2 regions of the Sporolactobacillus sp. PKPK-6 genome follow, and region 1 is predicted to be linked to the other one. Evidence: predicted binding sites of a transcription regulator. Region 1 holds the regulator's gene; the other holds the start of a gene.

Region 1 (5,243 bases):
GTACATTGATTTTTATCTGCTCCCGAAAATCGAACAATCACGTCGTCAATCGGATGGTTAAGAAGAAACCTTGCTGTATCCACGACATGGATAAAGTCATCAAAAATTATTGTCCGCAATTCACCCGGAGCCTTTATTCGGTTTTTTTGGCAAACAATCATCGTTTTATCTGACAGTCTGGATGCCTCGGCAACAAATGGTGCAAAGCGCCTGTTAAAGCCCGTCATCAATAGAACTTGTTTTTCTTCAGCTAATTTTGTTAAAATTACAGCGCTTTCAAAATTATCTGCAAGCGGTTTGTCGGTATAAACTGAAACTCCATTCAGAATCAAACGCTCAATAATCTCCTGATGCACTGAAGTAGCCGCATGGACAAATGCCGCTTGAATGCCTTGTTTTATCAGATCGTCAATTGAAGAAAACAAATGAGACCATCGATATTTTGAGCGAAGTTCATCCAACGTTTTCACATTTCGTGTACAGAAATAAAAATCGACCTCTGCCAGTTTAGAATAAATCGGCAAATATGCTTTTGCGGCAATTGAACCGATCCCAATAACACCTACTTTCAGCATTGAGCAACCCCCTGCCTGAAATTTATTAGTACTCACTTTTTTCTATTGTAAAAACCCCCATGAATAGCTAATTCATAGGGGTTCATTACTCATTTCATTTGATGATTGATCGCTTTCATCATCTGATTAATCTTCTTCTGCGACGGTTGCTGACCCATTTGAGCCATCATGACACGCAACATGTTTTCATTAATCGGCGGATTCTTTTTTAGGTAATTCATCATATATCTACGGGCGATTAAAAAGCCGAGGATCAATCCGGCTGCTAGGCAAATCACGCCCACGAGTATGTATAACCAGAGCATGCGTCTGCTTCCTCCTTGTGTCAAATGTCCATAGTTCAGTTTACACTATCACGCGAATTCAGGTCAACCTTATACCCATGAAACATAGCCTTTTCCGCACAGTTTCGGCTGGAAGACAAAAAAAAAAGAAAGCGTGTTCTTATGAATTAAGAAATGCTTTCTTCTGAAGGAGGATGAAAAATGGCCATTAATGATAAATAATCATTAATGGAATAGAACTTTGCAATCACAAACTAAAAAGCAAAAAGGAAAAGACAATTGTAGCAGTACATTGTCAAATCATTCCCTTTGTTATATAACAGTATATCACAAAACACTTTTTTTGCCAATTCTGCGGCTAAGATTTTTAACGATTCTTTAATTGATTATCTGTTATCGGGATAATCAACTTTTGATTCGGAACAATATGATTTCGAACTAGACCATTATTGTCTTTAACCCAGGTAACAAATGCATGTTTCGTGAGCTTAGGATTATTAGCATGGTATGTTGTAGCAATTGACCACAACGAGTCACCGGATTTCACTGTAATTTTGACATAATTATTCTGATCGGCAGCAACCGTATTTGTTAAAGTAAAGAAAAGAATGACTGTCATAATACAAAATAATACAATAAATGAAATTCCCTTTGTTTTATTATGTGCATGAGTATTCATCTTGTTTTACCTCCGCTAGGAATATTTGTTCTCAAGAACGCTTGTTCGTTTGTTTTCTTCATTTTAATACGAACGTACATTTGTGTCAATGCTTATTTTAGAACAAATGTTTGCATCTGAATTTCCCAGATGATATACTATTGACAAGATAAGGAAAAGGAGAAGTATCATGAAACTCTCAACTCGGCAGCAATCTATACTCGATTTTATTAAGCATGAAGTTGCGATTAAAGGATATCCGCCATCGGTTCGCGAAATATGTGACGCTGTGGGGTTAGCATCCAGCTCAACGGTACACGGTCATCTTGAAAGGCTTGAGAAAAAAGGGTTTATTAGGCGTGATCCTACAAAACCTAGAGCAATTGAAGTGCTCGATCATGATGGAGACATCTATACAGAAAAGACAGTAAGTGTTCCTGTAATCGGTAAAGTAACGGCAGGACTTCCTATTAGTGCTGTTGAAAATATTGAAGAATATTTCCCTGTTCCAAGTTCAATGGTCGAGGATGAAGATGCATTTATTCTCAATGTCTCCGGTGAAAGTATGGTTAATGCCGGCATTCTTGATGGTGACAAAGTCATCGTCCGTCAGCAGCGGACTGCAGAGAACGGTGAAATTGTCGTTGCTATGACCGATGAGGACGAAGCTACGGTTAAACGTTTTTTTAAAGAAAACAATCATATAAGGCTCCAACCGGAAAATCCTTCAATGGATCCCATCTTGCTTGATAATTGTGTCATTCTTGGTAAAGTAATTGGTGTTTTCCGTTCGATTAAGTGATCTCAACTGCCAAGTGTATGAATGATTCTGAAGCCTTAGGGTACGAAAGAACATCTGTTCCTTCGTGCCCTTTTTCAATTGATTATTGAAGTATTCACAATTAGAAATGGCGAATTCGTATACATGACCCACTGAGTCGGTTAAAATGAAGAAAAGCACAAGGAGGGATAAATCTATGAACGATTTCCTGAAGAAAAGTTTTCTCATAGGGCTCGGCGCGACCATCACCAGCAAAGATAAGGCAGAAAAATTTCTGAATGACCTGTCAAAAAGCGGCGGTGCAGCAGCAGATGAAGCAAAATCGCTTCTAGAATCTTTCAATGAAAAAGGGAAAGAAAACACGGACAAGTGGCGCGCAGAGTTTCACAAAGACATTGTTGATGCAATTAAGGATCTCGGCTTTGTATCACAGGAAGAGTACGGGAGTCTTAAAGAAAAAGTGACGCTTTTAGAAGCTGAACTCACAGAATTAAGGCAAAAAGTATCTAAGAGAGAAAGCAGCGAAGACTAACCTGCACACTAGGTGAATGCTATGATTGGAAAACATATACGCCATATTAAAAGATATCAAGAAATTGTTTCCGTTCTCGTAAAATATGGCTTTGGCTATATTGTTAAAGATGTCGGTCTATTTCATTTACTTTCATTACCGAAGCAGATTGCATCAGACTTCTCTGGAAACGGGAATGATCAGAAGTCTCTTGGACAGCGTATCCGTTTAATGCTTGAAGAATTAGGACCAACCTTTATTAAGCTTGGCCAGCTGCTCAGCCTGAGAACTGACATTTTACCAGAGCAAATTGCAGAGGCAATGCGCGGACTCCAGGATCGTGTCACTCCGATCGATGCCCAATCCGTCAAACAGATCATTCAACAAGAATTCGGTAAACCAGTTGCTGAAGTTTTTGCTCAATTTGATGAACAATGTATTGCCGCTGCCTCCATTGCTCAAGCACATCATGCAAAGTTAAAATCCGGCGAAGAAGTTGCTGTTAAGATACGGCGTCCGGATATTGAATACGTGGTGGAGAACGATATTGAAATTCTATGGGATCTTGCTTCTCTCGTTGAGAAACGCTATGAATGGGCTAGGACATATCAAATTATCGATTTGGTTGAAGAATTTTCACTGGCAATCCGCAGCGAACTTGATTACGCGATGGAGGCGCGAACAACTGAAAAACTGTTTGATTTTTTCAAGAATGATGTGAATGTGATCATTCCCAAAATCTATCGAGATTATTCGACAGCTAAAGTGCTTACCCTTGACTATGTTCATGGGTATAAATATGAAGAATTGATTAAGAGTCCGCCAAAAGATGTGTCCAACAAAATTATCTGTGAACGGCTTGTCCGGTCATTTCTTGATCAAGCCTTAATCTGTGGCATCTTTCATGGCGATCCGCATCCTGGCAACCTTTTTTTCTTCCCCGATAATAAAATCGGGTATATTGATTTTGGACAAGTTGGACATTTAAACGAATCGATGAAGCGCGACTTCGGCAATTTAATTATCGGTCTGATGAAAGGAAATACCGAACTGCTTTTCCGCACTATTTCCACGATGACCGTCATGCCGGATGACTTGAATGAGCGTCAGTTGAAAGACGATTTGGAAACTCTGCGCGAGAAATATTATCGTCTGCCATTTAAAGAAGTTCACATCGGCAAAGTCATTTCTGATGTTTTCGCTGTTACCAAAAAGCATCATATCGGTATACCCAAAAATTACACGCTCCTTGGCAAGGCCCTAATCACTCTGGAAGGCTTGATCACCACTCTGGATCACGACACGAACATTCTCGAGCTTGCGGAACCTTATGGGCATCGTCTGTTAATAAGAAGACTTGATCCTACTGAACTTTCAAAAAAGTTATTGATGAATGGTTACGATGTTGTTGAAAACAGTATGCGTCTGCCTTCCCTTTTACGAAAAACCTTAACGCATTTATATAAAGGCAAAACACGTGTCGAAATGAAACTGCCGCAACTGGAAGTTCTGCTGGCCAAACTGGATCGCGCCGCAAACCGGATTTCGTTCAGTATTATGCTGCTCTCACTCAGTATCATTTTGGCAAGCATTATTCTTGGCGAAACGTTCGGGTCGCGTTCATTAATCACAAATGTGCCCATTATCGGCATTGCAGTAACCATTGTGCTTTTCATGTTTATGATCGTTCTTTTGTCAATTTTTCGTTCCGGCCGTTTCTAAGTGCTTCTGTTCCATAAATTGATCATTTGAGCGTTCTTCTAGAGTATCTGCCGGTACAAAAAATAAATAGTAGAAAGCGGATAATATGGTCACGGCACCGACAATCAAAAATAGAGATTCAACAGACAAATAAACCGGAAAAGATAATGTGATCAATCCAAGTGTCAGTGATTGAGAAAGCATTAAAATCGGCGTACTCCAGCTTTCCACTCTCCCCATCATTTTTGGATTCACCAGATGCGGCATCCATCCGCCGATCGCAACATTGACTAAAGGAATCAACAGGGTTGCAAGAAAGATCATAATTAAAAACATATATACAGTCGGCACGTATCCTGCGCCAATCATAAACACACCGTTGACAAGCAATCCGGCAATGATCATCGAACGAAAGCGGCATTTTCCTGCACACAAGGCGGCAATGAGGCTTCCAATTAAAATACCTAATCCTGCAATTACTCCGGTCCACACGGAAAATAACTCGTAAGAATCGGGAACAAGCTTATATTTCAAAATAAAAATGAGCATAACGCTGCATCCGCCATTAATGATACCGAAAATTGCAAAACTGGCAACGAGCGAAGTCAGCAGTTTATCTTTAATGATATAATGCATACCCTGATTAAAATCGGAAATAATTGAGCGGAATTTTGTTTTCTGCCAATCGTGGACACCATTAGGCAAACGAACGTCGCTTTTAATATAAGGGTGA
Region 2 (5,243 bases), on a different contig from region 1:
CCGAAACTTGTCGATGATCTTGAAAATTATGATCTTCGCGAAACGATCCTTTACTGCGGGACGATGGCACTGAACGGTATGGTCTCGATGGGATTCAATGGAGATTGGGCTTCACACAATTTGGAGCATGCTGTTTCTGCAGTGTATGACATCCCTCATGGCGGCGGATTAGCTATTTTATTTCCAAATTGGATGAAACATAATCTTGATGTCAATGTCGGCCGTTTCAAACAGATGGCTGAGCGTGTTTTCCATGTTCAATCGGAAGGTAAGACGGATCGCGAGGTTGCACTTGAGGGTATTGAGTCACTGCGTTCGTTCTGGTCGAAGATCGGTGCACCAAGCAGGCTAGCAGATTACGAAATTGATGACAGCAAACTGGACCTGCTTGCAGATCGCGCGATGGCCAGAGGTATATTTGGTCAGTTCAAGAAATTAAATCGTGAGGATGTACTTGCTATTTACAAGGCATCTCTTTAATACTAAATAACAAGATCAAAAAGTCCGCCCGCTCAAGATGAACGGCGGATTTTTTTTGACTTGTATGTGTCACATAGTTCTAAAAGACGGCTTAGTTCATGTGGCAGCTCTAAAGAAAGAGTTTACAGGTAAAGCCAGGGCGGCGTTTCAGAATCAATAGCAATAAGCAGCACCGATGATGACAAGCAAGATAAATAGAACAATCAGCAGCGCAAAACCGTTGCCATAGCCCCATCCGCTCGTTTCGCAACCCATGGCAGACACCTCCTCATCACTTGATAATTTATTATATGAAGAGATGGGTTTTCGTGATTGAGCGGATGCCCATTTACCGATGTAGCCTTACATCTTCTTGATAAGGTAAGGCGCATTGTTGCGCACTGCATTTACATCTTGCGAGACTTCATAGGATTGCATGTGTTCAGGATCGAAGGGCTTAAGCATGCGCATCAGTTCTTTTGTTTCCGTATCGGGGTTCAGCCATTTGTCTTCGTCCTCTTTGGTTAAAATAACCGGCATACGGTCATGAATGGGTTGCATTAATGCATTTGCTTCTGTAGTAATAATTGTGCAACTGTAAACCAATTGATGGTCCTTTGTCGTCCATGAATCCCATAAGCCCGCCATAGCAAAGAGTTCGTTGGACTTCATGGTAAACCGGTAGGGAATTCTTTGCTTTGAAGCATGATGGTCCCATTCATAGAACGAATCGGCGATAATAAGGCAGCGCTTTCTGAGAAAAGGCTCTCGAAAGCTTGGCTTCTGCAAGAGGCTCTCGGCTCGAGCGTTAATCAGCTTATAGCCGATTTTGTCATCCATCGCCCAGGATGGAATCAACCCCCAGTGAAGATAGCCCATGCGGTTTCCTTTACTCCCTTTAACAACAGAAAGAATCTTTTGACCAGGTGCAATATTATAATTAGCTGTATAGTCTTCTTTTTCAGCAGCATGTTGTATTTGAAAACGATGAACAATGTATTCATAGGGCGCAATCAGCGTAAATCGACCGCACATGGAATCACCTCACCTTGTTCTAAGTATAACAAATCCATTGATGTGAATTGAAACCTTTCATTACGGAAATACTATTCTTTAATCGTAAGTGAATCGTGCAGATCCTTGCTGAGGAGAAAACAAAATGAATACGATTGTGAAAAATCTGGATTTAACATCTAAAGGTTCATGGTTTCCAATTACACTTTCAATTTTGCTCCTTTTGTTTGCGCTTTTTATGAAAAAAAAGCAATTGACGTGGAGAGAAATTTATTTGACCTATGGTGTATTCGGGTTCATTACATGGATGCTGGATACGATCACCGGGAATGTGCTCGATTTCTACGATGTAGGCAGTGCACATATTACAGGCTTGGGCGACTTCATGGCTTTTTCTTTTATTCCTTCTTCATTAGCCGTTATCTTCTCGAATTTTAGAACGGAGAAGAATAGATGGCTTATGGTTGTTCTGTTCACAATGATTTCAATGCTTTCCTACTGGGGCATTGAATGGGTCGGCTATTTTAGAGATAAAGGATGGAGCGGCATTGGCTCGCTCATTGTCTTCGTACTCGTATATTGGCTGGTCATTCCGCTCCATTTGCGAATGATGCGTCACCGCGACCGCAACAATTGAATGTCTGTTTAAACCGGCAATTCATGTATGCCGGTTTTTTTAGTTGAACCGAATGTCGATGATATCACGAGGAGATATGTTATGGAGCATACCCCATTGATCGCTGATATGAAGACATCGCTTATTTTCATCAATCGATAAGTGGCATTGGGGGATCTTTTGAATGACTCCGTTATGAAAGGAGTCGATATTCACTGACTTTTTGGTGAGAGCTGCTTCACGAACAATCTGCTCGATCTCCTCGAGTCTCTGTTCATCTAAGTAAGGACGTTCTCTTTTTGACTCTTCACGTGCTAATTCGCGGAGCGCTTGTACATGCTCGGGCAGCATCATGCGGCTTGATTCCCAGCGCATGTTCGATCCGTTTGTCAGTTTATTATTTTTCATACCTTGCCTTCCCTTTCCGTAATCATTTGTTTTCTATTGCGGTACAGCAAGATTCCTTACGATTATTATACACGAATATACGTTCTTGTCATGCTGTACTGGCCACCTTTAGTGTCCAATGTTTTCCATACGCGGCAAGTTCGCTATAATAAAACAATAGAAGCGGAGGTAATGACATGGATCAATTCAAGGAAGCATTAGAAAAATTTGCGAAATTGGCAATTAAAACAGGTGTTAATCTGCAACCGGGGCAAGGACTTTATCTTACTTGTCCGATTGAAGCAGCTCCATTTGCACATCTTGTGGCTGAAGAAGCATATAAAGCGGGCGCAAAAGATGTGACATTGCGGTGGGGTGATGACGAAATCGAACGTCTTCGTTTGGAATATGCACCGGAAGAGGCCCTGAAACAAATTCCTGAATGGAAATTCGTTGCGCAGAATTCAGCGGTTAAGGATAACTATGCGGTATTGCATATTTACGGACCAAATCCCGATTTGCTGGATCAAATGGACGGAGCACGTGTCGGCGCATTTATGAAAGCGACCAGCAACGGACTCAAATCATATATGGCATGCATTATGAAGGATGAGACACAGTGGTCAATCATCGCTTATCCGACAAAGGCATGGGCAAAAAAGGTTTTCCCTGATAAAGCGCTGGCGGAAGCACAGACACTTCTAATGGAAGAAATTCTTCGCATCAGCAGAGTGAGCGGAAATGACGATCCTATTGCTGCATGGGATACTCATAATGAAACCATACATAAGGCGAGCGATTTTATGAACAGCAAAAGGTTCAAACAATTGATCTATCATGCACCGGGTACTGACCTGACCATCAACTTGCCGGTCGGACATATTTGGAGCGGCGGTTCAGGTCCTTCAACATCAGGAATTCCTTTTAATGCTAATATTCCAACTGAAGAGGTTTTTACCCTGCCTGATAAGCGAGGCGTAAACGGCACGGTTTCCAGCACAATGCCGCTGAATGCTGATGGACGTGTCATTGATCATTTTTCATTGACTTTTAAAGATGGCGAAGTTGTTGATTTCAAGGCAGAAAAAGGTGAAGAAGCACTGAAGCATTTGCTGGATTCAGATCCGAATGCGCGGCGTCTGGGCGAGGTTGCACTTGTACCGCATCACTCCCCGGTATCTGAGTCGGGGCTCGTGTTTTACAATACACTATTTGATGAAAATGCATCCTGTCATTTAGCTCTTGGGAAGGCATATCCAACCTGTATCGAAGGCGGAAATGACTTAGACGAAGAAGGCTTGGATAAGGCAGGCGTCAATGACAGTTTGATCCATGAAGACTTCATGGTTGGGTCAGGTGAACTCGATATTGATGGAATAATGGAAGATGGTTCCCGAGTGCCGGTATTCCGAAAAGGTGCATGGGCATTTTCATTTGAATGAAAAGAGACGGATCGCTTCCAAGTTACTCATTGCTAAGCTGAAAGGAAACTGATATTCTAAAAAAAAGGTAATGGAAGCGGGACGGGCAAGATGAAAAATAAAGGTAAGCGAAACGGTGACAATAATAAGCTGATCATGTTTCCTAATTTGGAGGATCATTTGCTCAGTAAGGCAATGTCACTGGTTGAAGAGAAAAAATACGGCAATGCGCGCGAGCTGTTTGGGGAATTGCTTGGTCAAGACATCCATGACATTCGTGCACTGTACGGATGGGCTGTGTGCTCCGTTGAACTTGGCGATTACCGTGAAGCAGAAGAAGCGGTCATTATGCTGCTGGAAGAGAATACATCTTACTATTATGACGTGTTTCGTCTCTACTTGACGATTCTTATTGAACGTAAAGATTATACAACTGCACTCCATAAAATTATGGCCGTGAGCAAAAAGAGACCGATTCCTCCGGAACTTAAGGAATTTCTTCGTCACATGAAGAAATTCTGTCAAATTCGTCTTCATGAACCTGAATGGAGCAATGATGATTTGGGCGATCAGGTGGAAGATGAGCCAAATCGGGAGTACTCGGAACATGATGAAGTACAATCGGTGGATTGGCCAGCACTTGAAAAAGCAGATTCAAAAAATCAGATGCTGCTGCTTCATAATTTGGCAAACCAATTAAGAGCATCTCACCTTCCGGAAATCAAACGATTTCTTCTTGATGAGAAGCAGCACTCTGAAATAAAGACAATGCTTCTCTGCGCGATTAAAGAAGGCGATCTTGCAAAGGAGATTTCGGTTCGAAAGTTTGGACACATTTATAAAGCTAAATTGGAGAGCGAAGAATTTCTTCATAAGAAGTTTGCCGATCAAATCGAAAAAGAAATCAGGATGGAAATGGATTCGGATAATCCAACACTTGCGGATCTGGCGGTTGAAATGGAACGGACGTTTACTATGAATCTCTATCCGAAGCCGCTCAGACCGGATTCGTCAAAGGTTTGGGCAGCGTTGTTCTGCATACGTGCAATGGCTGCAGAATCAAAACGTGAGATAAGCAGGGTGCTTGAACGTTTTCAAGTGAATGATGATGACTATCAGCTGGCTGAGCAATTACTGCGCGAGGCGGAGGCGCATGGCATTTGGTCCTAAGGTATTGAAACGGGCACTTATGTCGATAATTTGTTACAAATAAGTTTTTCATAGGAAACTCTTATGTTATAATAACAGGGTTGTCATTGCTTTGCTGAAGAGCACTGCTTGCGGCGCTCTCGAGTCGGCATAACAAATGGCGGATGTTTGTGCGCAATTCAGGCAGAAAGCCAATA

The links. Region 1 encodes LexA, which represses DNA repair genes until DNA is damaged. Its sites were predicted from a motif close to CGAACATATGTTCG; they were not measured.
Region 2: the regulator LexA is predicted to act here: its motif matches at 2,570-2,583, upstream of AC1MBV_RS12370 (YolD-like family protein).

Annotation. Positions count from the first base shown of each region.
Region 1 is NZ_JBWXPA010000001.1:313,551-318,793, forward strand. It holds gene AC1MBV_RS01545 (Gfo/Idh/MocA family protein) at 1-575, opposite strand, end outside; gene AC1MBV_RS01550 (YneF family protein) at 665-880, opposite strand; gene yneA (cell division suppressor protein YneA) at 1,227-1,538, opposite strand; gene lexA (transcriptional repressor LexA) at 1,708-2,319, shown strand; gene AC1MBV_RS01565 (phasin family protein) at 2,495-2,830, shown strand; gene AC1MBV_RS01570 (ABC1 kinase family protein) at 2,852-4,531, shown strand; gene AC1MBV_RS01575 (MFS transporter) at 4,505-5,243, opposite strand, start outside.
Region 2 is NZ_JBWXPA010000002.1:294,384-299,626, reverse strand. It holds gene AC1MBV_RS12390 (iron-containing alcohol dehydrogenase) at 1-480, shown strand, start outside; gene AC1MBV_RS12385 (YjcZ family sporulation protein) at 634-735, opposite strand; gene AC1MBV_RS12380 (SOS response-associated peptidase) at 823-1,494, opposite strand; gene AC1MBV_RS12375 (hypothetical protein) at 1,619-2,110, shown strand; gene AC1MBV_RS12370 (YolD-like family protein) at 2,150-2,497, opposite strand; gene AC1MBV_RS12365 (aminopeptidase) at 2,674-3,918, shown strand; gene AC1MBV_RS12360 (tetratricopeptide repeat protein) at 4,009-5,067, shown strand.